DNA from 2 places in the Kitasatospora sp. NPDC032150 genome. Region 2 is predicted to be linked to the other one. Evidence: riboswitches for the same ligand, from Rfam matches in the RefSeq annotation. Region 2 holds a riboswitch; the other holds the start of a gene.
The links. A riboswitch is a leader RNA that binds a small molecule or an ion and turns the genes downstream of it on or off. The one in region 2 is predicted to bind glycine.

Region 1 (14,372 bases), on a different contig from region 2:
GGTTCGACGAGAGCGCCAGGTGCACCCCGGTCACCTCGTGCCCCGCCTCGGCGGCTCGGGCGGCGGCGACGGCGGAGTCCACCCCGCCGGACATCGCGGCCAGCACACGCAGTCGACGGCCGTCATTGGGACCAGTGGGGGCGCCAGGGAACTCAGTCATGATGCACCCAAGCGTACGTGCTCGCGCACCCTCGGGGGCGCGGGGGAACTACCCGCGACCGAGGGAGCGGCCTGCGCCGAACCCCGGCGGGCACGCTGACGCGCCAGGGGCGCGTCAGCGCCGCGCCGCGGCCGCCAGACCGGCGTTGCGGGCGCGCCGGACGGCCGGCTCGATCGCGCCGAGCAACGCCGTGACGTCGTCCAGGGCCGAGGTGTGGCCGAGCGAGAACCGGAGCGAGGCCCGCGCCAGCGCCGGCTCGGCCCCCATCGCCAGCAGGACGTGGCTCGGCTGCGGCACCCCGGCCGAGCAGGCGGAGCCGGTGGAGCACTCGATGCCCTGGGCGTCCAGCAGCATCAGCAGCGCGTCGCCCTCGCAGCCGGGGAAGGAGAAGTGCGCGTTGGCGGCCAGCCGCCCCTGGGCACTCGGGTCCCCGTTGAGGACGGCGTCGGGTACGGCCGCGCGCACGCCCGCGATCAGTTCGTCCCGCAGGCCCGCGACGAACTCCGCGTGCTCCTCCCGCCGTTCCACCGCGATGGCCGCGGCGGCGGCGAAGCCGGCGGCGGCGGGAACGTCCAGCGTGCCGGAGCGGACGTCGCGCTCCTGGCCGCCACCGTGCAGCAGCGGCACCGGAGTTGCGCTGCGGGACAGCAGCAGCGCGCCGACCCCGTACGGGCCACCGATCTTGTGCCCGGTGATGGTCAGCGCGTCCAGCCCGGACTCGGCGAACGAGACCGGGACCTGGCCCAGCGCCTGCACCGCGTCGGCGTGCATCGGGATGCCGAACTCGCGGGCGACGTCGGCGAGTTCGGCGATCGGCTGAATGGTGCCGACCTCGTTGTTGGCCCACATCACGGTGATCAGCGCCACCGACGCAGGGTCGCGCTCGATCGCCTCGCGCAGCGCCTCGGGGTGCACCCGCCCGTAGGGGTCGACCGGCAGGTACTCGACCTGCGCGCCCTCGTGCTCGGAGAGCCAGTGCACCGCGTCCAGCACCGCGTGGTGCTCCACCGGGCTGCACAGCACCCGGCGCCGCGACGGATCGGCGTCCCGCCGGGCCCAGTACAGGCCCTTCACCGCGAGGTTGTCCGATTCGGTACCGCCCGCGGTGAGGACGATCTCGCTCGGCCGCGCCCCCAGCGACAGCGCCAGCGACTCACGGGACTCCTCCACCACCCGCCTGGCCCGGCGACCGGCGGCGTGCAGCGAGGACGCATTACCGACGACCCCGAGGTGTGCGCTCATGGCGGCGATCGCCTCGGGCAGCATCGGGGTGGTGGCTGCGTGGTCGAGATATGGCATAGCGCAGTCCAGTGTAGGGGCATCCCCGCAACCTTGATCCCGACGCCCGCGTGCCGGAGGCGATTTGACCGTTGCACGCCCGGGAACGCGCCGTTAGCCTCCTGCCCACTGCCGGGGGCACTGAGGGGTGGGCGGAATGTCTCAGACGGTCGACCGGGCGTTGACGATCCTCGCCTCGCTCGGCGACGGGCCCGCCTCGCTGGAGCAGGCGGCGGCCCGGATCGGAGTCCACAGATCGACGGCGCTGCGCCTGCTGCGCACCCTGCAGGAGCACGGCCTGGTGCACCGCCAGGCGGACCACCGCTACCGGCTCGGCGGCCGGATGTTCGCGCTGGCCCGGCAAGCGCTGGACGGGATCGACGTCCGCCAGGTCGCGGCGCCCTACCTGGCCGCGCTCAACGAGCGGTACGGGCACACCGTGCAGCTGGCGGTGCTGGAGGAGGGCGAGGTGCTCTACCTGGACACCGTGGAGAGCCACCGTCCCGGGCGTCCCTGCTCCTGGCCCGGCCCGGCCGGGCGGATCGGCTGCCGGGTGCCCGCGGTGTCCACGGCGGTCGGCAGGGTGCTGCTTGCCGACCTGCCGGAGGACCAGCTGACGGCCTACCTCGAACTCGTGGACCTTCCCGAGCACCCCCTGGGCGGCATCCGCTCCGCCGGGGAGCTCCGGAGCGAGCTGGCCGCGGTCCGGCGCCAGGGGTGGGCGATGGACCGGGGCGGGCACCGGGAGGCGGTCGGCTGCCTGGCCGCCCCGATCGTCGGCACCGAGGGCCGGGCGATCGCGGCCTGCGCCGTGCTGGCCCCGGTGGGGCCGGCCCCGACCGGCGAACCGGGCCGTCTGCTCCCCGAGCTGCTCTGCACGGCCGAGGCGATCTCGCTGGCGTACGGCGGCTCGCCTACTCCTCGCTGGTGCGAGAACCGTTGCGGTGCCAGGCACGCGGCGCGCGCCAGCCGTACTTGAGCGCCAGCATCCGCAGGCCGAAGGCGGTCAGCGCGGCGGCCGAGGCGGTGGCGGTGCTCAACCGCCCGATCGATATCAGGATCGCCACCAGCGCGGCGCCGACCAGCGCGGGCACCGCGTAGATCTCGCGGTCCCAGCGCAGCAGCGAGGGCGTCTCGGTGGCCAGGACGTCCCGGATCACGCCGCCCCCGGCCGCGGTGAGCATGCCCAGGGCCACCGCTGCGACCGAGCCCAGGCCGTAGTCGTGCGCCTTGGCGGTGCCGGTGACGCAGAACAGGCCGAGGCCCAGCGCGTCCAGGGTCTGCACGCTGCGGTTGATCCGCTCCACCTGGGGGTGCAGGAAGAACACCACCAGACCGGCCACCAGCGGGGTCACGAAGTACCCGAGATTGGTGAACGCGACCACCGGTGTGGCCCCGATCACCAGATCGCGCATGACCCCGCCGCCTAGTGCGGTCGCCTCGGCGAGCACACAGATGCCGAAGATGTCCATGTTCTTGCGAACGGCCAGCAGGCCGCCGGACAGGGCGAAGACGAAGATGCCGACGAGGTCCAGCGCCTGCTGGACACCGGGCGGGAAGAGCTGCGAGGTCACCGTCAATTCTTACCTGGGCCGGAACCTTTTCTCGCACACGCTCTCGACCAGGGCACCCGAGGCAGCGGCCCGGCGCCCGGGCCCAGGGGCCGGGGACGCCTTCCGGCGGGGCCGCGCGGGGAGCCCCGCGACCCGGCGGCGGGCCGTCGCGCGGCTCCCCGCGCCCCTGAGCAGCCCTGATCGGCGGGGTCCCGGCCCCTTACTCGGGCGAGCTCTCCGGGAAGTGGCAGGCCACCTGGTGCCCGGCTTTCGCCGTCGCCAGCGGTGGCTCCTGGCTCGCGCAGACGTCCTGGGCCTTCCAGCAGCGGGTGCGGAAGCGGCAGCCGCTGGGCGGGTTGATCGGCGAGGGGACGTCGCCGGTGAGCAGGATGCGCTCGCGGCGCTCCTTGCGGCGCGGGTCGGGCACCGGAACGGCGGACATCAGGGCGTTGGTGTACGGGTGCATCGGCGCCCGGTACAGCGAGTCCCGGTCGGCGATCTCGACGATCCTGCCCAGGTACATCACCGCGACCCGGTCCGAGACGTGCCGGACCACCGAGAGGTCGTGGGCGATGATCAGGTAGGTCAGGCCGAGCTCCCGCTGCAGGTCGTCCAGCAGGTTGACCACCTGGGCCTGGATGGAGACGTCCAGGGCGGAGACCGGCTCGTCCGCGACGATCATCTTGGGCTTGAGGGCGAGCGCGCGGGCGATGCCGATGCGCTGGCGCTGGCCGCCGGAGAACTCGTGCGGGTAGCGGTTGTAGTGCTCGGGGCTGAGGCCGCAGAGCTCCAGCAGGTCCTGTACGGCCCGCTTCACCCCGTGCTCGGTCTCCACCTTCTGGAGCCGGAACGGCGCGCCGACGATGGTGCCGACGGTGTGCCTGGGGTTCAGCGAGGAGTACGGGTCCTGGAAGATCATCTGGATGTCGCGGCGCAGCGGACGCATCGCGTTCACCCCGAGGTGGGTGATGTCCGTGCCCTCGAACTCGATGGTCCCGCCGGTCGGTTCGGCGAGGCGGGTGACCAGTCGGCCCATGGTGGACTTGCCGCAGCCGGACTCGCCGACCACGCCGAGGGTCTCCCCGGCGTTCACGGTGAAGTCGATCCCGTCCACGGCCCGCACCGCGCCGGTCTGGCGCCGCAGCAGGCCCTTGGTGATCGGGAAGTGCTTGGTCAGGCCCGTCACCTTGAGCAGCGGCTCACGATCCGGGGCCGGCTCGGGCGCGGTGACCTCCGCGCTCTGACTGTCCGTCATCGGTGTTTCTCCTGAGGGATGGTGCGGGCTCACAGCCGGGGCGCGATCTCTTCGGTGAAGATCCGGTGCCGTTCGCCGGCGGACAGGTGGCAGGCGGCGAGGTGTCCCGGCGCGGCCTCGGTCAGCACCGGGAGTTCGCTTTTCGACCTGCCACCGGTCAACTCCGCGTACGGGCAGCGCGGGTGGAAGGCGCAACCGGGCGGCACGTTGATCAGGCTGGGCGGGGTTCCCCTGACCGGGACCAGCCGGTCCTGGAGCTCGCGGTCGAGCCGGGGCATCGAGCCGAGCAGGCCCCAGGTGTAGGGGTGTTCGGGCGACTCGAAGAGGGTGGCGGCCGGGCCCTTCTCCACCGGCTTGCCGCCGTACATCACCAGGATGTCGTCGGCCAGTTCGGCCACCACGCCCAGGTCGTGGGTGATGATGATGACGGCCGAGCCGAACTCCTGCTGGAGGTCGCGGATCAGGTCCAGGATCTGCGCCTGGACGGTGACGTCGAGGGCGGTGGTCGGCTCGTCGGCGATCAGCAGCGAGGGGTCGTTGACCAGGGCCATGGCGATCATCGCGCGCTGGCGCATCCCGCCGGAGAACTGGTGCGGGTAGTCGTCGACGCGCTTGTCCGGCTGGGGGATTCCCACCCGGGCGAGCATCTCGACGGCGCGCTTCCTGGCGTCCTTCTTCTTCACCTCGGGGTGGTGGACCTGGTACGCCTCCACGATCTGCTGCCCGACCGTGTAGTACGGGTGCATCGCGGTCAGCGGGTCCTGGAAGATCATCGACATCGCGCGGCCGCGCAGCCGGCGGACCCGGTCCGGGTCGGCGGCGACCAGTTCCTCGCCGTCCAGCCAGATCTCGCCGCTGATCCTGGCCCGCTTGCTGCGGTGCAGGCCCATGATGCCCAGCGAGGTGACCGACTTGCCGGAGCCGGACTCGCCGACGATGCCGAGGGTCCTGCCGCGCGCCAGGTCGAAGCTGACCCCGTCCACCGAGCGGACCAGGCCGTCGTCGGTGTCGAAGTGGATCCGCAGGTCTCGGACGGACAGGAAGTGCTCGTCCGAGGGCTTGGCCGCACCGGCCTTGTCGAGCAGCTCGGTCATGACAGCCTCACCCGGGGGTCGACGGCGGCGTACAGGAGGTCAACCAGCAGGTTGCAGATGACGACGAAGAAGGCGGCGACCAGGGTGACCCCGAGGATCCGCGGCAGGTCGTTGTCGGAGATCGCGGAGACCGCGTAGAAGCCGACGCCCTGGAGCGAGAAGACCTGCTCGGTGATCAGGGCACCGCCGAGCAGCAGGCCCAGGTCCATGCCGAAGATGGTGAGGATCGGGGTGAGCGCCGAGCGCAGCCCGTGCCGGACGACCACCTTGCGCTCGACCAGGCCCTTGGCCCGGGCGGTGCGGATGTAGTCCTCGCTCATCGTCTCCAGCATTCCGGCCCGGGTGAGCCGGGCGTAGAGCGCGGAGTAGAGGAAGGCCAGCGAGACCCAGGGCAGCACCAGGTTGCGGGCCCACATCAGCGGATCGTCGGTGAAGTTGACGTACTGCAGGTTGTCGAAGATCGGCCACTGGAAGCTGAACAGGGTCAGCAGCAGCGCACCGGTGAAGAAGATCGGCAGCGAGACGCCGGCCAGCGCGACGCCCATGGAGAGCCGGTCGAAGACCGACTTGGGCTTGAGGGCGGAGATCACGCCGGTGGTGACGCCGGAGACCAGCCAGAGCACCGAGGCGCCGATGGCGAGCGAGACCGTCACCGGGATCCGGGAACTGATCTGCGGCCACACCTCCTGGTGGTTCTTGAAGGAGTAGCCGAAGCACGGCACGTGGCAGGTGGCCGCGTCGGGGCCGAACTTGTAGTCCGCGCCGGCCACCAGGCCCTTGAGGAACCGCCCGTACTGGACGTAGATCGGCTGGTCGAAGCCGAGGTTCTGCTTGACCACGGCGATCGCCTCGGGCGTGGGGCTCTTCCCGATGTACTGGGCCGCGAGCTGGTCGGTGGTCTCCCCGGCGATGCGGGGCAGCAGGTAGAAGATGCCGAAGGTGACGGCGCTGACGACCAGCAGCAGCACCACGGCGGCAGAGGTCCTGCGGATGATGTAGGCAAACACAGTTGGGCGGCTCCGACGGCCCGCCGCCGCCCGTGGCCCGTGGGTGTCACGGACGGGCGGCGGCGGGTGCCGCTGCCTTCACCTGCCTTCGATGGTGTGGAGCCAGGCTCTTACTTGTCGGTGCCGATGTTGAGGTAGTCGTACTGACCCGAGAACGCGGCCGTGGAGACCATGTTGGTGGCGCCGGCCGGCCGGTACAGGAAGACCTTGCCGTAGGTCAGCGGCACGTAGGCCGCGTCCTCCATGGTCTTCTTGTCGATCGCCGCGTAGTCCTTCTCGCGGGCCGACTGGTCGGTGTTGGTGGCCGCGTCGTCGATCAACTTGTTGACCTCGGGGTCGTTCAGCTGGGCCAGGTTGCTGTTGCTCGCGTCCTTGATCGCCCGGCCGTCGGTGATCTGTTGCAGGAAGCCGTAGCCGGTCGGCCAGTCGGCGCCCCACTGCATCATCATCAGGCCGACGTTCTTCTCGTTGATGAACTTCGGGACACCGGCGTAGTCGGTGAAGTACTTGCCCTGCGGGTACTGCTGGATGTCGACGTTGATGCCGACCTTCTTCAGCGCCGCCTGGATCGAGGTCGCGGCGGCGATCTCCGGGCCGCGCTCGGTACGGGCGGTGATCGTGGTGGAGAAGCCGTCCGGCTTGCCGCAGGCCTTCAGGGCGTCCTTGGCCTTGGCCTCGTCACCCTTGTTGCCGTCGGTCGCGTAGAGGTCGAAGTCCTGGTGGCCCGGGATGTCCGGGGGCAGCATGGTGCTGGCGATGGTGCCGCGGATCGGCCCGCCGAGCGCGGTCTGCACCGAGACCTTGTCGATCGCGTACTCGACGGCCTTGCGGCAGTCGATGTTGTCGAACGGCGCGACCTTGGTGTTGATCGCGGCGTAGATCAGGCGGCCGCCGAACGAGTTGTCGGTCTGGCCCTTGAGCTTCTGGTCCTGCAGGACCTTCGCCTGGGTCTGCGGGTCCATGCCGAGGCCGACCAGGTCGACCTGCGCGTTGCCGGCCATCAGGTCCTGGTCGACGGTGGCCTGGTCGATGTTCATCTTGACCACGACCTTGTCCGCGACCTGCTTGCGGATCGGGTCGGTCTTCGGATCCCAGTTGGTGTTCGGCACCAGCGTGAGCTGCTTGCCGTCCTCGTACGACTCGAACTTGTAGGTGCCGGAGGAGACCACGTGCTTGACGTAGTCGGCGCCGGTGTCCTTGGCCTGCGGCACCGGCACCGTCTCCGGGGCGCTCACCAGGTAGTCGAAGTCGGCGAAGGGGTGCTTGAGGTGGAAGACGATGGTGGTGTCGTCCGGCGTCTCGATGGACTTCAGGTCGCCGCTCTTGTCCTTGTAGGGGCCCTGGTACGGGGTCGGGTTGTCGACCAGGAGCTCCTGGAAGTACACCGGGCCGTTGGCGTTGACGTCGGGCGCGTAGTTGGCGCTGCGCTCGATCGCGTACTTGACGTCCTTCGCCGAGATCGGCGTGCCGTCCTCGTACTTCAGCCCCGCGCGCAGCTTGTAGGTCCAGGTGAGCCCGTCCGCGCTGGGCTTGCCGAGGGACTCCGCCAGGTCCGGCACCAGCTTGTCACCCGAGGCGCCGGCGGCCGGCTGGAAGGTGGTCAGCGGACGTCCGTACAGGCGCGAGAAGTTGTAGATGTACGTGTAGTAGGTGTTGCCCGGGTCGAAGGAGTCCGGCGTACCGCGCATCTCGTAGGTGACCGTGCCCCCCTTCTTGTCCGAGGCGTTCACGATCCCCTTGGTGGCGGCGTTGGCGGCGCCACCACCGGAGGAGGAGCCGGAGCCGCCGCCCTTGGAACCGCCGGAGCAGCCCGTGACGACCAGGACCGCCGCGGCGGCCGCCGCGGTCAGCATGGCGGTGCGAGACCTGCGCATGGGTGAGATCAACCCCTTGGTGAATGGTGTCAGTTGAGGTGGTCTGACGCGTGGTCAGTTGCTCTTGGGATCCAGGGCGTCTCGCAGTCCGTCGCCCAGCAGGTTGAAGGCGAGAACGGTGATGAAGATCGCCAGACCGGGGACCACCATGTACTGCGGGTCCACCTGGTAGTACTTGATCGCGTCGTTGAGCATCCCGCCCCAGGACGCCTGGGGCGGCTGGATGCCGACGCCGAGGAAGCTCAGCCCCGCCTCGAAGAGGATGTTGGTCGGGATCAGCAGGGTCGAGTAGACCAGGATCGGGCCGACCAGGTTGGGCAGCAGCTCGCGGAAGAGGATGAACGGGCCGCGGGCGCCCAGGCTGCGGGCCGCGTCGACGAACTCGCGCTCGCGCAGCGAGAGGGTCTGGCCGCGCACGATCCGGCCCATGTAGGGCCAGTTGAAGAAGCCGATCACGAAGATCAGCACCGCGATGTGCAGCGGCAGGCCGTTCAGCCCGAAGGCGCCGCCCTGCAGCGAGGCGGAGATCGCGATGGCGAAGAGCAGCAGCGGGAAGGCCAGGAAGGTGTCCATCACCCGGCTGATCACGGTGTCCACCCAGCCGCCGTAGTAGCCGGCCACCACTCCGAGCACGGTGCCGATGGCGTTGGAGAGCACGGTGGCGCCGAAGGCGACCAGTAGTGACACCCAGGAGCCCTCGATGACGCGGGAGAGCAGGTCACGGCCCTGCAGCGGGTCCAGACCGAGCGGGTGGTCGGCGCCCATCCCGCCCCAGTCGCCCATCGGCAGACCGCCCAGGTCGGCGTCCAGCAGGTCCTGGTGGAGAGCGTTGGGGTCCAGTCCGAAGAGGGACTCGATCGGCTTCGCCAGCACGGCGAGCAGGATCAGTAGGATCACCACGATGCCGCCGGTCACGGCCGCCTTGTCCCGCTTGAAGCGGGTCCAGGCGATCCGGCCGAGGGAGCGGCCCTCGATCCGTTTCACCGACTGGGCGGCGGGCTCGGCACCGGGTTCGGCGTCGATGGTCTCGTTCGGTGCGGTCATGGTCAGTTGGGTTCCCCTCGCCGACGGTGGCCGGCCCACGGTGCTCCGGCCGTAGCACAAGACCCCGGACCCGGTCCGGGCCCGGACTGCGTACGAGGTCCGGTTGGCGCAACTGGTGCTAGGTAACGGTGCGTCGGGTACGTCGGTGCGGTGCGGTTGACACGGCGGTGCGGCGGGTCTGCGGTGCGGTTGACACGGCGGTGCGGCGTTACGGCGGTGCAGTGATGCGGCGGTGCAGTGATGCGGCAGTGCGGCGTTACGGCAGTGCAGTGGTACGGCGATGCGGCGGTACGTCGGTGCGGCGTTGCGAAATCGACTGCTGCGGTATGTGGTTCAGTACGCCGGCGCACAGGGGGTGGTCAGTGCCCGGGTGATGCGGAGACTGCCTCCGCGCGGGAAGAACATCGCGCGGATCATGCGTGCGGCTTGCGCATATGCCTTCGTGGGGCGGTCTGCGTGCGCTGCACTGCGCAGACTCTCCGTCATTCGGACAGGCTTGCGCCAGCCCTGACCACCGAAGGATGCCAAGCTGTGATCTGCGGGCATGCATCGCCGACGGGCGCGAATGAGGCTCTTCATCTGGACGAAACATTCCCGTCCGTGCCCGAACTGACATTTCGTCGACCGTCGGGTCGGCGCCCCGGCCCACCCGCACGGAACCCGGCCTCAGCGGGTCGGGTAGCCCTGCCAGGCGTCGCGGTCGAAGAACGGGCGGGCGCAGGCGCGCAGCCACATCGCGACCGGGTCGTAGTCATCGGCCATCAGCACGGTGGAGACCGCTAGCCCCTCCGGCACATGGGCGGCCGCCCGCTGCACCAGGGCCCGGGCGGCCTCGACGGCGGGCGGCGAGGTGTCGTACAGGTCCAGCCCGATCGCCAGGTACGGTCCGCCGAGGGCCGGCTGCACCCAGGCCCGGCGCAGCGAGCGCAGCGGGCGCACCTCGGCGGCCTGTTGCTCCAACACCGCGTAGAACTGCGGTGCCTGCACCTGGGGTTCGCCCAGCTGGAGCGGCCCCGCGGGCAGCCGGTCCAGTCCGGCCGCGATCCGGCGCAGGTCGGCCCACGGGACGCCGACGCCGCCGCCCGGCACGTGGGGGTTGAGCCACAGGCCCCAGCGGGTCCGGTAGAGCGCGTTCGCGACCTCCAGCCCGGAGATCACCTCATGGCCGCGGGCCCAGCCGCTCGCGGCCAACTGCTCGGGCGAGGTGACGGCGGGGGCGTAGCCGTGCCCGCCGATGTCCATGTTCCCGTACTGGGCGTCCGGGCTGCCCGGCGTGCCGTGCCAGAGCAGCATCCACACCTGGCCCTCGGCCAGGGCGCGCAGCAGGTTCTCGTACGCCTCCCAGCGCTCCGGTGCGACGTCGCGCAGGACACGCTCGATGGCGGCCGGATCGGCCGCCGGACGTGCGGTCGGGGGCTGGCCCCAGCCCGGTACGCCGCCTGCCACTGTGCCGTTCATGCGCCCGCCTCCGGCCGGGCGCCCCGGGCGAGCGCTCCGGGCATGGCGGACGTACGCGTCCACCGCCCCCTGGCCTGGGGTGCCCCGATGCCCTGCTCGCTCACGTCGGGCCCTCTCCGTACTCGTCCGCCGGCACGCGCTGCCGCTGCTCGGACAGCGGGCCGCTCACCCGACCGTACGCCGCTGCCGGGCAGCAGCCTATGGGGCGGCGCCGACGGACTTGACACCACCGCCCCTTACTCGCCAGTCGGGTCAGCCCCGGACGTAGAACGGCTGCACCCGGGTGAGCAGCCACTCCACCACCGGGTCGGCGACCAGGTCGAGCAGCACCAGGTGGACGCCGTACGGCAGCGTGGCGGTTCCCAGCGCGCGGCCGAGCGCCTCGTTGGCCTGTGCCGGATCGGTCGGCAGGTCGGGGTCGAACTGCACCCCGACGAACAGCGCCGGAGCGTCACCCTCCACCGAGGCGCAGGCCCGACGCGCCGTCAGCACTCCGGGCAGAGTCGCGAGTTCGGCGGCGGCCGCGGCCAGGAAGGCGTACGGCTCCTCGTGCGGCTCGGGTTCGCGCAGCGCCACCTTGGCGCCGTCCGGCTGCCCCTGCCAGCGGTCACCCTGGGGGCCGCGCCGCAGCTCGCCGACCCCCTCGGGCGGGATCGGGATGCCCACCGGAGCCTGGGGGTTGACCGCGATCCCGACCCCCAACGGCAGCCCCCGGGCGAACTCCCAGACCGGGGCGATCGCGAACGGCATCCCGGGGGCGTGCCGCAGGAACACGTCCTGTGAGGAGAAGACCGGGACGTACGGCGCGCCGGCCAGCTCGATGGTCGGCAGGTCCAGCGAGGCACCCTGCGGGTCGGCGCCGGCCGGCAGCGGGATCCACACCTGGCTGCGGGCCAGCACCTCGACCACCCTGGCGGTCGCGCCGGGCTCGCCGAGCGCGGCGGTGAGCACCTGCTCCAGCTCGTTGGCGGGCCAGCCGCCGCCCGTCGGGGCCGTACCGGGCTCAGCCCATGCCTGCGTCTCGCCAGCCGGGTAGCTCATCGGCTCCTGCCCCTCCAACCTGACCGGGTGCTGCCCCGGTCTCCACCGCTGCCAGAAGGGTAGCGGGAGGCGGTCCGTCCCCGATGCGCCCCCGTACCGCAAGGGTGAACCCGCCCCACCTGGGGAGGAGATGTCCGACCCCTCTCCCCCTCGGCCCGCCCGGCATGCCATGATGAGCCGCGCTCATACGCAGCGCCCAATTTCATACTGGCCGTTCGAACCCGCGCGGGAGAGTCCGGAGTGCCCCGCACGGGCACGGGCCGGCGCCGAAGGAGCAAGTCCTCCCCGGAATCTCTCAGGCACCCCTACCGCACGGGCGAGGCAGATCTGGAAAGTGGACACGGCCGCGCCGTGCGCCCACCCACGGTGCAAGCCGCCATCCTTGGTTAGCGGTGAAGCTCTCAGGTTGTGACGACAGACGGGGAGACTCCACCCCCGTGTGCCCGTACGCAGGTCAACCGCCTGAGTGCCCCAGCCAAGGAGTTCCGCCGTGTCCCTCCGTCACACCGCGCTCGACGCCCTGCACCGCTCCCTCGGTGCGACCATGACCGACTTCGCCGGCTGGGACATGCCGCTGCGCTACGGCAGCGAGCGCGAGGAGCACATCGCGGTCCGCACCAGGGCCGGTCTGTTCGACCTGTCGCACATGGGCGAGATCACCGTCTCCGGCCCGCAGGCCGGCGAGCTGCTCGACCACGCACTGGTCGGCTTCATCTCGGCGCTCGGCGTGCTGCGCGCCCGCTACACCATGATCTGCCGTGAGGACGGCGGCATCCTCGACGACCTGATCGTCTACCGCACCGCGGAGGACGAGTACATGGTGGTCGCCAACGCCTCCAACGCCCAGGTGGTGCTGGACGCGCTCACCGAGCGCGCGGCCGGCTTCGACGCCGTGGTCCGGGACGACCGGGACGCCTACGCACTGCTCGCCGTCCAGGGCCCGGAGGCGAACGCCATCCTGGCCTCGCTCACCGACGCCGACCTGCCGGGCCTGAAGTACTACGCGCTGCTGCCCGCCACGGTGGCCGACCGTCAGGTCTGGCTGGCGCGTACCGGTTACACCGGCGAGGACGGCTTCGAGGTCTTCTGCGCCCCCGGCGACGCCGAACACCTGTGGAACGCGCTGAGCGCGGCCGGCGCCGACAGGGGCCTGGTCCCGTGCGGCCTGTCCTGCCGGGACACCCTGCGCCTGGAGGCGGGCATGCCGCTGTACGGGCACGAGCTCTCCACCGAGCTGACCCCCTTCGACGCCGGGCTCGGCCGGGTGGTCCGCTTCGACAAGACCACCAACAACGGCGAGTTCGTCGGCCGCAAGGCGCTGGAGCAGGCCGCCGCCGAGGCCGAGTCCAAGGCGCCGCGCAAGCTGGTCGGGCTGGTCTCCGAGGGCAAGCGGGTACCGCGCGCCGAGTACTCGGTGGTCGACGCCGAGGGCACCGTCATCGGGCGGATCACCTCCGGCGCCCCCTCCCCCACCCTGGGCAAGCCGATCGCCATCGCGTACGTGGACGCCGCACACGCCGCGCCCGGTACGGCAGTTGCGGTGGACGTCCGCGGCAAGCACGAGCCGGTCGAGGTCGTCGCGCTGCCCTTCTACAAGCGCACCCGCTGAGCCCCCGGCCCACCCCGGCCGTCTCATAACCCCCGCCTGTCCGGTCCGCTCAGCGGACGGCTTCGCCCTACCCTCTTGCGATCCTGGAGAATGACGCCATGAGCAACCCCACGCACCTGCAGTACAGCAAGGAGCACGAGTGGCTGACCGCCGCCGACGAGGACGGCGTGTCGACCGTCGGCATCACCGAGCACGCGGCCACCGCGCTCGGTGACATCGTGTACGTCCAGCTCCCGGAGGTCGGTGACACCGTCACCGCGGGTGAGTCCTGTGGAGAGCTCGAATCCACCAAGTCGGTCAGCGACCTGTTCTCGCCGGCCACCGGTGAGGTCGTGGAGATCAACCAGGCCGTCATCGACGACCCGGCTCTGGTCAACGGCGAGCCCTTCACCGGCGGCTGGCTGTACAAGCTCCGCGTCACCGCGACCGACGAACTGCTCGACGCCGCCGGGTACGACGCCTTCATCGGCGCCTGACCCTTCCGGCCCTTCGGGGCGGCGGCCGCAGCGCGGCGGCCGCCCCACGCCTCCTCAGGTCCCCTGCCCCGCCCCACAGGAAGACCCATCTCCATGACGGTTCTGAACCAGTCCCTGCACGCGCTCGACCCCGAGATCGCCGCGGCGGTCGACGCCGAGCTGCACCGTCAGCAGACCACCCTCGAAATGATCGCCTCCGAGAACTTCGCCCCCGTGGCGGTCATGGAGGCCCAGGGCTCGGTGCTGACCAACAAGTACGCCGAGGGCTACCCCGGCAAGCGCTACTACGGCGGCTGCGAGCACGTCGACGTGGTCGAGCAGATCGCCATCGACCGGATCAAGGAGCTGTTCGGCGCCGAGCACGCCAACGTCCAGCCGCACTCGGGCGCGCAGGCCAACGCCGCCGCGATGTTCGCGCTGATCCAGCCGGGTGACACCATCCTGGGCCTGAGCCTGGCCCACGGCGGCCACCTGACCCACGGCATGAAGATCAACTTCTCCGGCAAGCTCTACAACGTGGCCG
Region 2 (14,372 bases):
GATCTCCAGGCCCATCATGGCCTTGGGGCGGTCGAAGCGCTCGTCCCGCAGCATCCGCTCCAGTGCGTCCATGCAGGACTGCAGCTTCCGGCGGTAAAGCTGCCGGTCGGCCAGCTCCGCCCGAGTCGCCACGACCTTCTCGCCCATGGGTGCCCCTTCACCTTTGGTCGATCCTTCGGCCGATCGTTCCTGCATCATGCCCCGCCGGAAGATCGATAGCCGCTCACCCGAACAGGTTGACGATAGAGGGTTTCTGACGAACAGTCAGCCATATCCCAGCTTGCCATGGGGCACGGAACGTGATATGAAGGTCACCCTGCGCACCTGTTCGAGTAGAATTCGCACTGCGCTTCCAGCCGGTGCCATGCCGCTCCGAATCTCATCGTCGGCAGGTTCCGCGCCCGCACCGCGATCATGCCCAACCGGACACGGCCCAGGTCCCGTCACACCAACGCCACGCCGGTATGCCGCACTCGCACGCCGATCTAGCACGGAGAGGCGACCCGCCATGACCATGCAGACGCCCCAGCCCCCGCCCAGCGCCCTGCGCGCGGTCCTCGCCGCGCTCGACTCCGAGACCGCGCTGTGCCAGCCCGCCGCCGGCGCGCTGCGCGACGCCGCCGGCCCGCTGCTGCCCTCCCATCCGCTCGCGGTGCACGTCCTGGAGGGACCCGGCGCCGGGCTCGCCACGGCCAGGCGCACCGGGTGGCGCTTCCTGATCAAGCGTGGCTCAGCGGCGGTCCCGGCGGAGCCCGCGGCCGAGGTCGCGGCGGCGGCCGAAGTGGTCGAGACGGCGGACGGCCACGCCTTCTCGCACTTCACCGCAGGACCGTACCTGGACTCCACGGTCCGGGCGCTGCGCCAGGCCTGGCAACTCGCCCAGTCCTCGCGGTCCCGGCACCAGCCGCGACTGCTGTCGATGCCCGGCCACTACGCCACCGCGCTGTGGCTGCACCATCCGGAGGCCGGCCCGGCCACCGACCTGTTGATCCCGCTGGCGCCCGCCCCCTGCGGGGTGACCGCGCACCGGGTCTACCCCGCGCTCGAACTGCTGGCGATGCTGGAGCGCGCCGCGGTCCCCGCGCGGCTGGCCGCCGGGATCTCCTGAGGCGGATCACCCGGACGGGCCATCCGGACCTGACTCGGTCGAGTCAGCATCCGAGTGGCCCGTTCGGCCGTCCCGGCCGGGCTCCGCCGCCTGAACGGGTGATGTAGCGAAGCCAGTTGTGGCGCATGTCACCAAATCGCTGCGCGATCGGCTCGCGATGCCGACACTGGGAATCAGGTGGGAAGGGCAGCAGTCCTACCCACCGACGCGCCGGTTCACACATGAGCCGGGGCCGGCAGGAGATCCGACCGGCGGGGCGGACGCCCGGGACCGACCGGCAACAGGGAACGCGGGGGAAGGAGCGAGCCGAGAGCCGAGTCCGAACGTGCATCGCGGGCCTGCCGCCGACTTCGCCGGCGGGCACAGCGGTCGACTCCTCCGGCGGACGGAGCAACGACCCGCGACGAGGATGTACGCCCGGGCCGCGACTGTCGGTGCGCGTTCACCACGGGCCTCGTTACCGGCCGGTCCGATGGGGGTGGCCGCGCCGGCGGGAGCGGATCGTCGTGAGCGAAGCGAGGGTACGAGTCATGTGCCAGCACCGTCCTGAGTGCCCGTCAGCGGAGTCCGCCGACCGTGAGGCGGCCGTCCCGGTGGCCCGCCACCCCGAGCAGGGGTGGAGCCTGCTCTGCAACGGCGTCCTGATCTTCGATGACACCGGCGAGCTGCTGCCCGACGGGCAGGTGATCGCACCGCACCGGCCCCTGGCCGCGGCCTGAGCAACCCCGGAGAACGGCGCGGGGGCCCTTTTGGGGAAATTCCTCCTCAGGGGACCCCACTTTTTTTTTCCTCCACCCCACCCCCCCCCCCCCCCCCCCCCCCCCCCCTCCCCCCCCCCAACCCCCCCCGACACACCCCCCCCCCCCCCCCCACCCCCCCCCCCCCCCACCCCCCCCCCCCGCTGCTGTTCGACTCAGACGCCGTACTCGTCCAGCGGCGGGCAGGAGCAGACCAGGTTGCGGTCGCCGTACGCGCCGTCGATCCGGCTCACCGGCGGCCAGTACTTGTCGGCCGGGTTGACGCCCGCCGGGAAGACCGCCTCCTGCCGGGTGTACGGGTGCGCCCAGTCACCGGCCAGGTTGGCGGCGGTGTGCGGGGCGTTCCGCAGCGGGTTGTCGTCGGCGGCCCACTCGCCCGAGCCGACCTTGTCGATCTCCGCACGGATCTCGATCATCGCCTCGCAGAAGCGGTCGATCTCGCCCAGGTCCTCGGACTCGGTGGGCTCGATCATCAACGTGCCGGCCACCGGGAAGGACATGGTCGGGGCGTGGAAGCCGTAGTCGATCAGGCGCTTGGCGACGTCGTCCACCGTCACGCCCGTCTCCTTGGTGAGCGGACGCAGGTCGATGATGCACTCGTGCGCGACCAGGCCGCCGGGACCGGTGTAGAGCACCGGGAAGTGCGGGGCCAAGCGCTTGGCGATGTAGTTGGCGTTCAGCACCGCGACCTGGGTGGCGCGCTTGAGGCCCTCGCCGCCCATCAGCCGGACGTACGTCCAGGAGATCGGCAGGATCGCGGCCGAACCCCACGGCGCGGCCGAGATCGGGCCGACACCGGTGGCCGGGCCGGCCTCCGCCTGCAGCGGGTGGTTCGGCAGGTACGGTGCCAGGTGCGCGCGCACCGCGACCGGTCCGACGCCCGGGCCGCCGCCACCGTGCGGGATGCAGAAGGTCTTGTGCAGGTTCAGGTGCGACACGTCCGCGCCGAACTTGCCCGGCTTGGCCAGGCCGACCAGGGCGTTGAGGTTGGCGCCGTCCACGTACACCTGACCGCCGGCCTCGTGCACCATGCCGCAGATCTCGGTGATCTGGGTCTCGTACACACCGTGGGTGGAGGGGTAGGTCACCATCAGCACGGAGAGCTGGTCGCGGTGCTGCTCGATCTTGGCCTTGAGGTCCTCGACGTCCACGTCGCCGTCGGTCAGGGTCTTGACCACGACCACGCGCATCCCGGCCATCACGGCCGAGGCCGCGTTGGTGCCGTGCGCGGAGGACGGGATCAGGCAGACGTCGCGCTGGGTGTCGCCGTTGGCGCGGTGGTAGGCGCGCACCGCCAGCAGACCGGCCAGCTCGCCCTGGGAGCCGGCGTTCGGCTGGATGGAGACGGCGTCGTAGCCGGTCACCTCGACCAGCTGCTGCTCCAGCTGGCGGATCAGGGTGAGGAAGCCCTCCGCCTGGTCCACCGGGGCGAACGGGTGCAGCTGGCCGAACTCCGGCCAGGTCACCGGCTCCATCTCGGTGGTGGCGTTGAGCTTCATGGTGCACGAGCCCAGCGGGATCATGCCGCGATCCAGCGCGTAGTCCCGGTCGGAGAGGCGGCGCAGGTAGCGCAGCATCGCGGTCTCCGAGCGGTGGTCGTGGAAGACCGGGTGGGTGAGGTACTCGTCCTCGCGCAGCAGCGCGGCGGGCAGCGCCTCGGCGTTCTCGTCCAGCTCTACGCCCTCGATGCCGAAGGCGGCGAGGACGGCGGCCAGGTGCTCCCGGGTGGTGGTTTCGTCGCAGGAGATCGACACGGTGTCGGCATCGGACTGGTACAGGTTGACGCCACCCGCCCGGGCGGCGTCCACGACCGCGGCGGCCCGGCCCGGGACGCGGGCGGTGACGGTGTCGAAGAACTCGCCGTGCAGCAGCTCGACCCCGCCGGCCTTCAGCCCCCCTGCCAGCGCGGCGGCGTAGCGGTGGGTGCGGCGGGCGATGTCGGCGAGGCCGTCGGGGCCGTGGTAGACGGCGTACATGGAGGCCATCACGGCCAGCAGCACCTGGGCGGTGCAGATGTTGCTGGTGGCCTTCTCGCGGCGGATGTGCTGCTCGCGGGTCTGCAGCGCCAGCCGGTAGGCGCGGTTGCCGTCGGCGTCCACCGAGACACCGACCAGGCGGCCGGGCAGGTTGCGGGCGTACTCGGCACGGACGGCCAGGTAGCCGGCGTGCGGGCCGCCGAAGCCCATCGGCACACCGAAGCGCTGCGAGGTGCCGCAGGCGATGTCGGCGCCGAGCGAGCCCGGGGACTTCAGCAGGGTGAGGGCCAGCAGGTCGGCGGCGACGGCGACGATCGCGCCCAGGCCGTGCGCCTGCTCGATCACCGGGGCGAGGTCGCGGACCACACCGGTGGCACCGGGGTACTGGAGCAGCACACCGAAGACGCCGCGCTCGGCGATCTCGGCCGGGATGCCGTCCGACAGGTCGGCGACGACCACCTCGACGCCGGTCGGCACCGCACGGGTGTTGATCACCGCGACGGTCTGCGGCAGGGTCTCGGCGTCGACCAGGAAGACACCGCCCTTGACCTTGGTGACCCGGCGGGCCAGTGCCATCGCCTCGGCGGCGGCGGTGCCCTCGTCCAGCAGCGAGGAGCCGGAGGTGGCGAGCCCGGTCAGGTCGGAGACCAGGGTCTGGAAGTTGAGCAGCGCCTCCAGGCGGCCCTGGGAGATCTCCGGCTGGTACGGGGTGTAGGCGGTGTACCAGGCCGGGTTCTCCAGCACGTTGCGCAGGATCACCGGCGGGGTGAACGTGCCGTAGTAGCCGAGACCGATCATCGGCTGCAGGACCCGGTTGCGCGAGGCCAGTTCACGCAGCTCGGCGAGCACCTGGGCCTCGCTGCGACCGGCGGGCAGGCCGAGCGCGGTGAGGCTGCGGATGGCCTCCGGCACGGCGGCGTCGGACAGCTCGTCCAGCGAGCCGTAGCCCACCTGCGCCAGCATCTTGTCCTGGGCGGCGGTGTCGGGGCCGATGTGGCGGGTCTCGAAGGGGCTGGCCTGCTCAAGCTCGGCGAGCGTCGGCTGGGCGTTCATGGGGGTCGAGGCCTCCTGGTCGCGGACCGGCGGGGGGTGCACACGCCGTTGGGCTCCGCCGCTGTGGGAGCGGTGGTCCGATGTGCGTGTGAACCCGACAGGCCTCCCCCTCTGTCATCGGGACCTGAGAGCTTCGCCGCGCGGGAGGCCCGGGGGCATCCATCGGCTTGCACCGTCGGTGAGGGTGGTGCCGCCGGCTCCCGCGCCAACAGCCCTGCCCTGCTTTCCAGAGTGACCTAGCCCACACGGTACGGATGCCTGAGAGATTCCGGGGAGGGTTTGCTCCTTCGGCGCCCCACTTCCCGCAGTTCAACGGGGGTTGGGGACTCTCCCGAGCGGGCTCGGCGGTCGCGCCCAGGGTACCAGCGGAAACCCCGCGGATCACCGGTCGGTCGGGAGCGATCGGGCGGAACACCGACGGCCCCGGACAGCCCAACGCCCTCCCGTACGGCTGCCTTCGGGTAGCCGCTGTCCGACTTGATGGCTTTTCGTGTGAAGTGGCGGTCGGACAGCTCCTCCAAGCCACCCACCAGACGGGATTCCCCCAGGAGCACGTAGTGGAGGACGGCGTGCAGACCGACATCGATCCGCGGGACCTGATCGGCCACAAGGCGGTCGACCGGAACGGTGACAAGATCGGCACGGTCGACGAGGTCTATCTCGACGACGCGACGGGTGAACCCGAGTGGGCCGCGGTGCGAACCGGGATCTTCGGCCGGGATGCCTTCGTCCCGCTGACCACCAGTGAGTTCTCGGGCGACGAACTCCGGGTCCCCTACGACAAATCACTGATCAAGGAATCGCCCGACTTCGGCGTCGGGCAGCACCTCTCGCCCGCACAGGAGCTGCAGCTCTACCGCTACTACGGCCTGGACGCGGGCACCCCCTCGCCGGCGCCCGCGAACCGCACCCCGAAGACCGCCGACCGGGACTTCGGCTCCGTCGGGTCGACCGGACCGCGCCCGCCCGCCACCCAGCCCACGCCCGCGGCAGCCGCCGCACCCGCCACACCCCCGGTGCCCTCCGCACCCGCCACACCCCCGGTGCCCTCCGCACCCGCCGCTCCCGCGGCGCCCGCCACCGAGGAGCGCGCGACCGCCGCCTTCACCCCGCCGACTCCGGCTCCGGCTCCAAGCCCGACGCCGCCGCCTGCCACGCCGCCGGCCGACCACGTCAAGGGCCCCACCGTGGTGGACCGGCCCGCCCTCAGAACCACCGGGTCCAACGGACGGACCGTGCACGCCCCCACCCCGGACCGGGCGGCCGCCCCGGGCGCGCCGGCCGGGCCCGTCGAGATCACCTGCCGCGAGGAGCGCCTCGACATCAGCACCGAGTGGCACGTCCTCGGCACCGCACGGCTGCGCAAGTACGTGACCACCGAGTCCGTGGAGCGCCGGGTACAGCTCGCCCGGGAGCGGGTTCGGGTCGAGCGCGTGCCGGTGACCGAGTCCGAGCGGGCCGCGCTGAGCGACCAGGAGCTCGCCGACGCGGTCGAGGAGGTGACGCTGCGCGAGGAGCGGCCGGTGGTGCGCAAGTACCTGGCGCCGGTCGAGCGGGTGCGCCTGGTGGTCGAGCGGTACACCGAGGAGCAGGTGATCCGCGAGGAGCTGCGCCGGGAGCAGGTCGAGGTGTACGACAGCACCACCCCGGGCGCGACGCCCGCCACCCCGCCGCCCGCCCGCCCCGAACAGCTGCGCCACGCCTGACCCGTCGCTCCGCCACCAGCCCCGGCCCCAGCCCCAGCACCGGCACCGGCACCGGCACCGGCACCGGACGAAACGGAGCCGGGGCGACCGGTTTGCCTAATTTTCAACAGTAGATATTTGACAGGCTTAACTATCCATGTGCATCGTTACTTCAGTTCGTTGACTTTCGCCCTTGGCCACAACCGCCGAGGGGCCTGAACTGGAGGAAGAACCGTGAGTGAGGCACCACAGCCCGGCTCCACGGCCGAGAAGCCGAGCAGCGCACGGGTGCTACCCGCTCTGATCCTGGCGATGCTGGCGTTCAGCGTGGTGCAGACCGCGGTCGTCCCGATCCTGCCGTCGCTGGCCAAGGAGCTGCACACCGCCGGCTCCAACATCACCTGGCTGATGACGGCCAACCTGCTCTCCGCCGCCGTGCTGACCCCGCTGCTGGGCCGCTTCGGCGACCTGCGCGGCCGCAAGCCGATGCTGCTGATCTCGCTGGCCGGCCTGGTCGCCGGTTCCGCCCTCGCGGTCGGCACCCACTCCTTCACCTGGCTCGTCGTCGCCCGCGTCCTGCAGGGCGCCGGCGGTGGAGTGCTCCCGCTGGCGATCAGCATCGTCCGTGACGAGCTCCCCCGGGAGAAGGTCACCGGCGGCGTCGCCGCGATCTCCGCCTCGATGGGCGTCGGCTCGGGCCTCGGCCTGGTCGCCACCGGCCTGCTGCTGGAGCACTGGAGCTACAAGTCCATCTTCTGGATGGGCCTGATCTTCGGCTTGATCGCGGTCGCCCTGGTCGCCCTGCGCGTCCCCAAGGACCCGGTCGTCGACAAGGACGGCGGCGCCGACCCGCTCGGCGCGCTCACACTGGCCGGGTGGCTCTGCGCCCTGCTGGTCGCCGTCAGCCAGGGCAACCACTGGGGCTGGACCTCCACCAAGACCCTGGGCCTGTTCGCCGTCGCCGCCGTGGTCGCCCTGATCTGGATCGCCATCGAGGTCAAGGTCAGCCACCCGCTGGTGGACATGAAGATGATGTCCCGCCCGGCCGTCGCCTTCACCAACATCTCCGGCCTGCTCATCGGCTTCGGGATGTACGGCTCCTTCATGGTGATCAGCAACTTCGCCCAGACGCCCACGAAGTTCGCCCACTACGGCTTCACCGCCACCGTGCTGCACGCCGGTGTGATGCTGCTGCCCTCCGCCATCGGCTCGATGGTCGCCGCCCCGGTCGGCGCCCTGCTGATCGCCCGCAGCGGCCCGCGTCTGCCGCTGGTCCTCGGCGGAGCGCTCGGCGCCGTCTCGATGGCCTACCTGGCCGTCCGCCACAGCGCCGAGGGTGACATCTACCTCGCCTCCGCCGTCTTCGGCCTCGGCGTCGGCCTCGCCTACGCCGCGATGCCCGCCTACATCAACGGCGCCGTCCCGGCCGAGCAGAGCGGTATCGCCAACGGCATGAACGCCGTGCTGCGCACCGTCGGCGGCGCCATCGGTACCGCCGTGATGGGCGCGATCCTGACCGGTGACACCATGAAGTTCCCGATCCCGCTGCCGATCCAGCTGCCCACGCTGGACGCCTACAAGCACGCGTTCTGGGTCGCCGCCGCGATGTGCCTGGTGGCCGCCGTGGTGCCGTTCGCGATCCGGCGCATCAAGCCCGCCACCGCCGTTCCGGTGGCGAGCGGCTCCGAGTCGGAGCTGGTCAAGACCGGCGTCTGACGAGGCGCCCGCCCTCGCGCTCAGGGACAGGGCGCGAGGGGACTGGGCCCCGGCGGGCGGTGAGGGCATCGCGACCCGCCCAGGGCCCGGCCCGACAGGTGGCCCCGTACCCGGATGTCTCCGGGTACGGGGCCACAGCGTTTCCACGTACCTGCTGAAACGTTTCATCACCCATCGGCACGGACCTACGGCTACTGCCGCAACGGAAGCGGCTCCGCGGGCTCCAGCTCCGGATCGTCGATCGCGAACGTCCTGACCCGCCCCGGCGGGCTGTAGGGCGTCTCGAACCGTACAGTGACTCGGCCGACCCCGCTGCCCTGGACCCACCCCGGGCCGTACTCGGCGTGCGTCACGTCCTGCCCCGGCAGCCAGCGCCGCCCGGTAGGCGGCACGGCGTCCTTCGCCGGCACCTCGCCAGGTTCGAGCTCCGAAGGCTCCTCCGTCGCGTCGGCGGCTTCCCCTGCCTCGGCCGTCGCCCGTGCCCTAGCCGCCGCCTGCACCTGCGCCTGCGCCGCAGCCTGGGCGAAGAGGTCCTCCTGGGTGAAGTCGGCCAGCTGGGACACCCCGACCCCGAGCAGCCGCACCCCGCCGGTGATGTCCACCTGCATCGCCAATCGCCGGGCCGTCTCGGCGATCACCGCCTCGTCGTCGGTCGGCGCCCGCAGGGTCTCGGACCTGGTCAGGGTCGAGAAGTCGAACCGCCGGACCTTCAGCACCACCGTCCGGCCCGAGCGTCCCGCCGCCCGCAGGCGCTGGACGCAGCGCGCCGTCAGCACCTCCACCTGGCGCAGGATGACGTCCCGGTCGGCCAGATCCACCTCGAAGGTGTCCTCCACCGAAACCGACTTCGCGTCCCGGTCCGGCACCACCGCGCGCTCGTCCAGCCCCATGGACGTCGCGTACAGCCCTGCCCCGTGCGCCCGGCCGAGCAACTGGACCAGCTCCTCCTCGCCAGCCTCCGCCAGATCGGCCACCGTCGCCAGGCCCACCCGCCGCAGCACCTGCTCGGTGGCCGGGCCGACCCCGGGCAGCGCCCGGACCGGCAGCGGACTCAGCACCGCCCGTTCGGATCCGATCCCGATCAGCACCAGGCCGTCCGGCTTGGCCTGCTCCGAGGCGATCTTCGCCATCAGCTTCGAGCCGGCCGCACCCACCGAACCGGTCAGCGCCGTCCGAGCATGGATGTCCGCGCGCAGGTCCTCCGCGATCGCCCGCACCAGCTGGGCCCCCTCCTGCGGTCCGGCGTCGGCCAGAGCCGGACCGTACGGCCCGGCCTCCAGATCCACGAACGCCTCGTCCAGGCTGAGCGGCTCCACCAGCGGCGACAGCTCCCTCAGCAGGCCCATCACGATCTCGCTCACCTGCCGGTACGCCTGGAAGCGCCCGGCCAGGAAGGCCGCGTTCGGACACAGCCGCCGGGCCTGGGCCATCGGCATCGCCGAGTGCACCCCGAAGCGCCGCGCCTCGTACGAGGCGGTGGACACCACCCCCCGGCCGCCCAGACCGCCGACCACCACCGGTTTGCCGCGCAGGCTGGGCTTGGACGCCTGCTCCACCGCGGCGAAGAAGGCGTCCATGTCGAGGTGGATGATGCTCGGCACTGTCCGCACCTGCCGATCATCCCTCAGGGGTCTGACAATTCCCGTGCGGCGGTCCGCCCGAATCCGCGGAGGTCAGTGCCCCGCCGCGTCCGCCAGCGCCCGGGCGATCCCGTCCTCCCGCGCGCCGAGGAACTGCGGGTCCGGCTTCAGCCAGGCGTTCAGCGCCGCCTTGCCCGCGCCGGGGATCTCCCGCAGCCCGCCGTAGTACCAGGTGGCGTTCCCCGGCTCCGGCACCCCGACCGCGTACGACTTGATGCCCGCCGCCTGGCACAGCGCCAGCGCCCGCCGTACGTGGAAGCTCTGGCTGACCAGTACGGCCCGGTCCACCCCGAAGATCCGCCGGGCCCTGGCGCAGGAGTCCCAGGTGTCGAAGCCCGCGTAGTCCTCCACCACCCGGACCTGCGGCACCCCGTGGTCGACCAGGTAGCGGCGCATGGCATCGGGCTCGTCGTAGTCGTCCCGGCCGTTGTCACCCGTCACCAGGATCGCCTCCACCTTGCGCTGCTGATACAGCGCCAGCGCCGCGTCCAGCCGGTGCGCGAGATACGGGGACGGTTCCCCGTTGAACAGACCCGCGCCGAAGACCACGGCCACCGGGGCGCTCGGCGCGCTCTGCACGGTGCCGACCCGGTCCGTCTCACTCAGCCAGAGCCAAGTACTCGGGGCCAGCGCCAGCGCGCTCAGCAGCATGACCGCCTGGAACGCACGCCGCTGCCCCCGTCTCGTCCGCAACGCCCGCCAGCCGGGCAGCCGAGGCCGCGAGATCCATCCCACCGAGTCCCCCTCGTGATCGTTTCACCTGCCCGGACGACGGCGAGGGCCCGGACGGTTCCCCGTCCGGGCCCTCGTACGGCCTCGGTCGCCGGCTCAGCCGGCCCGGTTGCGGCGCTGGGCCAGCTCGTCCGCCGGATCGTGCCCGATCAGCGTCTCGCCGGTGTCGGTCCGCTCGGCGTGCAGCCGCCCGAGCGTGGCCTCCAGGTCCTGCCAGACCGCGCCGACCGCGATGCCGAAGACCCCCTGACCACCCTTCAACAGGTCCACCACCTGCTGCGGGGAGGTGCACTCGTAGACCGTGGCCCCGTCGCACATCAGGGTCAGCCCGGCCAAGTCGGCGACCTCGGCGCTCTGCAGGTGCGCCACCGCCACCCGGATGGTCTGGAGCGAGACTCCGGCGTCCAGCAGACGCTTGACGATCTTGAGCAGCAGGATGTCGCGGAAGCTGTAGAGCCGCTGCGCACTGGCCGGGTACGCGCTGCGCACGCTCGGCTCCAGCAGCCCGGTACGGGCCCAGTAGTCCAGCTGGCGGTAGCTGATCCCGGCCGCGGCACAGGCCGTCGGCCCCCGGTAGCCCACCAGCTCGGAGGTGGGCGCCAGCCGCTCGATCGCCGGCTGCCCGGGCTGCACGGCCGGGAACCGCCCGACCCTGGGCAGCTCCCGCTCCTGCTGCTCGACGACCGCGGCCTCCCAGGCCCGCTCCAGCAGCAGTTTCCGCCCTGAGCGCGGTACGTGCACGGAGCACGGGCCTCCAACGGCTGCTTCGTCGCCCAAGCCGCTCATGCCTACCTCCGTCCGCTCGTCCTGTGGGCCGTATGGGCCCGGGTGGAGTAACTCACCGGAGCCACTCCTGACGGTAGGCAGTCGCCAGTGGCCCGTCAACGATCGCCACGCCGAGGCTCACCACCGATGTCACTCGATGGTGTGGTTTTTCGTGCCTCAAGTGTGGGTAGACGGACGGCCTTTGGCAAAACGGGACTTGCGTCCGGCAGCCGGTGCTTCCCCCGGTCTCCCGCGACGCTGCGGCGGGCGGGCGCTACTGCTGGCCACCGCCGAAGTCCTCCGGCGAGACCTGGTCGAGGAACTCGCGGAACTTCTCCACTTCGTCCTCCTGCTCGTCCGGGATCGCGATGCCCGCCTCGGCGAGCACCTCCTCGCTCCCGAAGATCGGCGTACCAGTCCGCAGGGCGAGGGCTATCGCGTCCGACGGGCGCGCGCTGACCTCGACACCGCCGGAGAACACCAGCTCGGCGTAGAACACGCCCTCCCTGAGATCACTGATCCGGACCTCGGTGAGCTGCTGGCCCAGCGCGTCCAGCACGTCCTTGAACAGGTCGTGAGTCAGCGGCCGCACCGGAGTCATGCCCTGCTGGGCGAAAGCGATCGCAGTCGCCTCGCCAGGACCGATCCAGATCGGCAGATACCGATCTCCCCCAACCTCCCGCAGCAGCACGATCGGCTGGTTGGAAGGCATCTCCACCCGGACACCCACGACGTCGAGCTCATTCACAGTGGCAACCCTATGACCCCTGCCGCGGATATGAAAGCGCAGCCGGTCGGGGCGCTCCCGCACAGGTGCCCGCACGTCCCCGGAGGCCGGTTTCCGGCCGTGAAGGAACGGTTCCGGCCTGCCCCACAGAGCTCATTGAGCCGGCCTGCCCTTCAGCCCCGCTTGCACCATCGCGGCGTGCAACCGCACCGACAGGGTGGCCAGCTCACGCGCAGTGGCCTCGGCATGTGCCCGGGTCTGCGGGTTCCGGTGCCGCCGAAGCGGGGCGACCACCTGCTCGACCAGCGCCACCTCCCGGTCCGCCGCCGCCTTGATCGCCCGCAGATGACGCGGCTGCAGGCCGAAACGTCCGAGTTCCGCGACCAGCCGCGCCACCTGCAGCGCCTCGCCGTCGTACCCGCCGTCCAGACCGGGGGCGAGCAGCCCGTAGGACTCCCACTCGGCCAGCTCCGACTCACCGGCCTCCGCCGCCGCCAGCAGCTCGGCGCGGCCCAGCCGGACCCCGGCCACCACCCCGGAGGCCGCCACCAGCTCCCGGTCCGCCTCGTCCAGCGGACCGGGCCGGGCGTCCGGAGCCGGCAGCGCCGGTGGCGCCTCGCCGCGCTCCATCGCGTCGAGGTGCTCCCGGATCACCCGGAGCGGCAGGTAGTGGTCCCGCTGCATCCGCAGCACATACGCGAGCCGCTCGACGTCGGCCGGGCTGAACTTGCGGTAGCCCGAGGGCGTCCGCTGCGGCTCCACCAGCCCCTCCGCCTCCAGGAAGCGGATCTTGGAGATGGTGACCTCCGGGAAGTCGTCCCGAAGGAAGGTCAGCACCGCACCGATGCTGAGCAGTTCGTCACCGCGCCGCCGGCCCCCAGCCGCTCTACGCGAGCCGGGGACGTGGATGGCCTCGACGGATGAAGGGGTGTGCGCGGTCACTCGGGGCTCCTGCCGACGTCGTGTTCAGTACCCCCGTTGTGGTTCAGAACCCCCGCTGCGGGCTGGCGAAGAACACCAGCCGGTACTTCCCGATCTGCACCTCGTCACCGTTGTTCAGCGTCACCTGGTCGATCCGCTCCCGGTTGACGTAGGTGCCGTTGAGGCTGCCCACGTCGGCCACCGAGAACCCGCCGAAGGTCCGGCGGAACTCCACGTGGCGACGAGAGACGGTGACGTCGTCCAGGAAGATGTCCCCCTCCGGGTGGCGACCCGCCGTGGTGACGTCCGAGTCGAGCAGGAAGCGGCTGCCGGAGTTCGGGCCGCGCTGCACGATCAGCAGGGCCGAACCCGGCGGCAGCGCGTCGATCGCGGAGAGCACCTCGGCCGAGAGCGCCGGAGTGGCGCCCGTTCCGGTGGCGGTGGGGTCGTAGGACTCCAGACCGGAGATCGAGATGGTCGACGTGGTCTCCGCCGCGCCCTCGGGCATCGAGCCACCGCGCAGCGCCGTACCGCAGTGGTTGCAGAAGCGGGCGGCCGCCGGGTTCTGGTTCCCACACCGGGGACAGGGAAGGGCACCGGCAGTCATGTTCACAGCCTCCTGGCTCGGCACGCCCGACGGGGCATGCCCGGCGTACGGATCCGGAGCAAACCCTCCAGCAGAGGTTGAGGGTCCCGACTCGAAACCTATGCGCGCGGCGCCCGAGGAATCAACCGACGCGCCGTACGGTGCCTGACCGGCGCCGCCGTCGCGGAACAGCGGACGCTCGGTGTACTGGTTCTGCTGGTCCGCAGCCCGCATCCCGGGAACGGCGGCGTCGTCGTCGGACATCCGGTGGCGCGCCGTCGGCGCCTCCGCCGCGGCCCCCCGCTTGTTACGACCGAACAGTTTCGAGAACAGACTCACGGGCGAGTCTCCTTGCGTGTGACAGACCCGCCCGCGGGGCAGGGTGAGAGGCTCGGACATACAGCTGACCCGGCCCGCGGCCGGCGCTGATCGAGTGGTACGTCCCATTGTCGCCGACCGTGGCCGTGCGCCCACCGTCCGGGGCACGGCACGACTGACGGACCGTACGGCAGTCGTGCCGTCACTTCGCCGCCGGCGTGGCGTACTGGGAGGTCTTCGAGGTGGCGAGCGCATCCACGGTAACCGACTGCGGCACCGTGATCGTGGCCTGCGCCTGCTGTTTCTCCAGGGTGCGCACCACACCACCCGGGATGTTGAGAGCAGGCGTCAGATCCTGCGGGTTCCCGATCACGGTGAATCGGAACG

Region 1: linked by a shared signal. The riboswitch ahead of gcvT (glycine cleavage system aminomethyltransferase GcvT) and the one ahead of gcvP (aminomethyl-transferring glycine dehydrogenase) in region 2 are both predicted to bind glycine.

The regions. Positions count from the first base shown of each region.
Region 1 covers NZ_JBVIMH010000036.1:41,221-55,592, forward strand. The annotation lists gene mnmA (tRNA 2-thiouridine(34) synthase MnmA) at 1-160, opposite strand, end outside; gene ACZ5ON_RS30070 (cysteine desulfurase family protein) at 275-1,459, opposite strand; gene ACZ5ON_RS30075 (IclR family transcriptional regulator) at 1,596-2,417, shown strand; gene ACZ5ON_RS30080 (trimeric intracellular cation channel family protein) at 2,353-3,012, opposite strand; gene ACZ5ON_RS30085 (ABC transporter ATP-binding protein) at 3,212-4,246, opposite strand; gene ACZ5ON_RS30090 (ABC transporter ATP-binding protein) at 4,276-5,340, opposite strand; gene ACZ5ON_RS30095 (ABC transporter permease) at 5,337-6,347, opposite strand; gene ACZ5ON_RS30100 (ABC transporter substrate-binding protein) at 6,458-8,221, opposite strand; gene ACZ5ON_RS30105 (ABC transporter permease) at 8,276-9,265, opposite strand; gene ACZ5ON_RS30110 (enhanced serine sensitivity protein SseB C-terminal domain-containing protein) at 9,932-10,723, opposite strand; gene ACZ5ON_RS30115 (enhanced serine sensitivity protein SseB C-terminal domain-containing protein) at 10,976-11,764, opposite strand; glycine riboswitch at 11,981-12,085, shown strand; gene gcvT (glycine cleavage system aminomethyltransferase GcvT) at 12,255-13,373, shown strand; gene gcvH (glycine cleavage system protein GcvH) at 13,472-13,849, shown strand; gene glyA (serine hydroxymethyltransferase) at 13,943-14,372, shown strand, end outside.
Region 2 covers NZ_JBVIMH010000015.1:161,526-175,897, forward strand. The annotation lists gene ACZ5ON_RS19665 (glutamate-cysteine ligase family protein) at 1-147, opposite strand, end outside; gene ACZ5ON_RS19670 (hypothetical protein) at 509-1,108, shown strand; gene ACZ5ON_RS19675 (DUF5999 family protein) at 1,639-1,827, shown strand; gene gcvP (aminomethyl-transferring glycine dehydrogenase) at 2,022-4,895, opposite strand; glycine riboswitch at 5,000-5,130, opposite strand; glycine riboswitch at 5,132-5,239, opposite strand; partial or broken gene ACZ5ON_RS19685 (PRC-barrel domain-containing protein) at 5,465-5,833, shown strand; partial or broken gene ACZ5ON_RS19690 (YsnF/AvaK domain-containing protein) at 6,203-6,601, shown strand; gene ACZ5ON_RS19695 (MFS transporter) at 6,815-8,296, shown strand; gene ACZ5ON_RS19700 (DNA polymerase IV) at 8,488-9,906, opposite strand; gene ACZ5ON_RS19705 (SanA/YdcF family protein) at 9,970-10,587, opposite strand; gene ACZ5ON_RS19710 (MerR family transcriptional regulator) at 10,765-11,454, opposite strand; gene ACZ5ON_RS19715 (bifunctional nuclease family protein) at 11,708-12,181, opposite strand; gene ftsR (transcriptional regulator FtsR) at 12,314-13,069, opposite strand; gene ACZ5ON_RS19725 (FHA domain-containing protein) at 13,146-14,006, opposite strand; gene ACZ5ON_RS19730 (DUF881 domain-containing protein) at 14,188-14,372, opposite strand, start outside.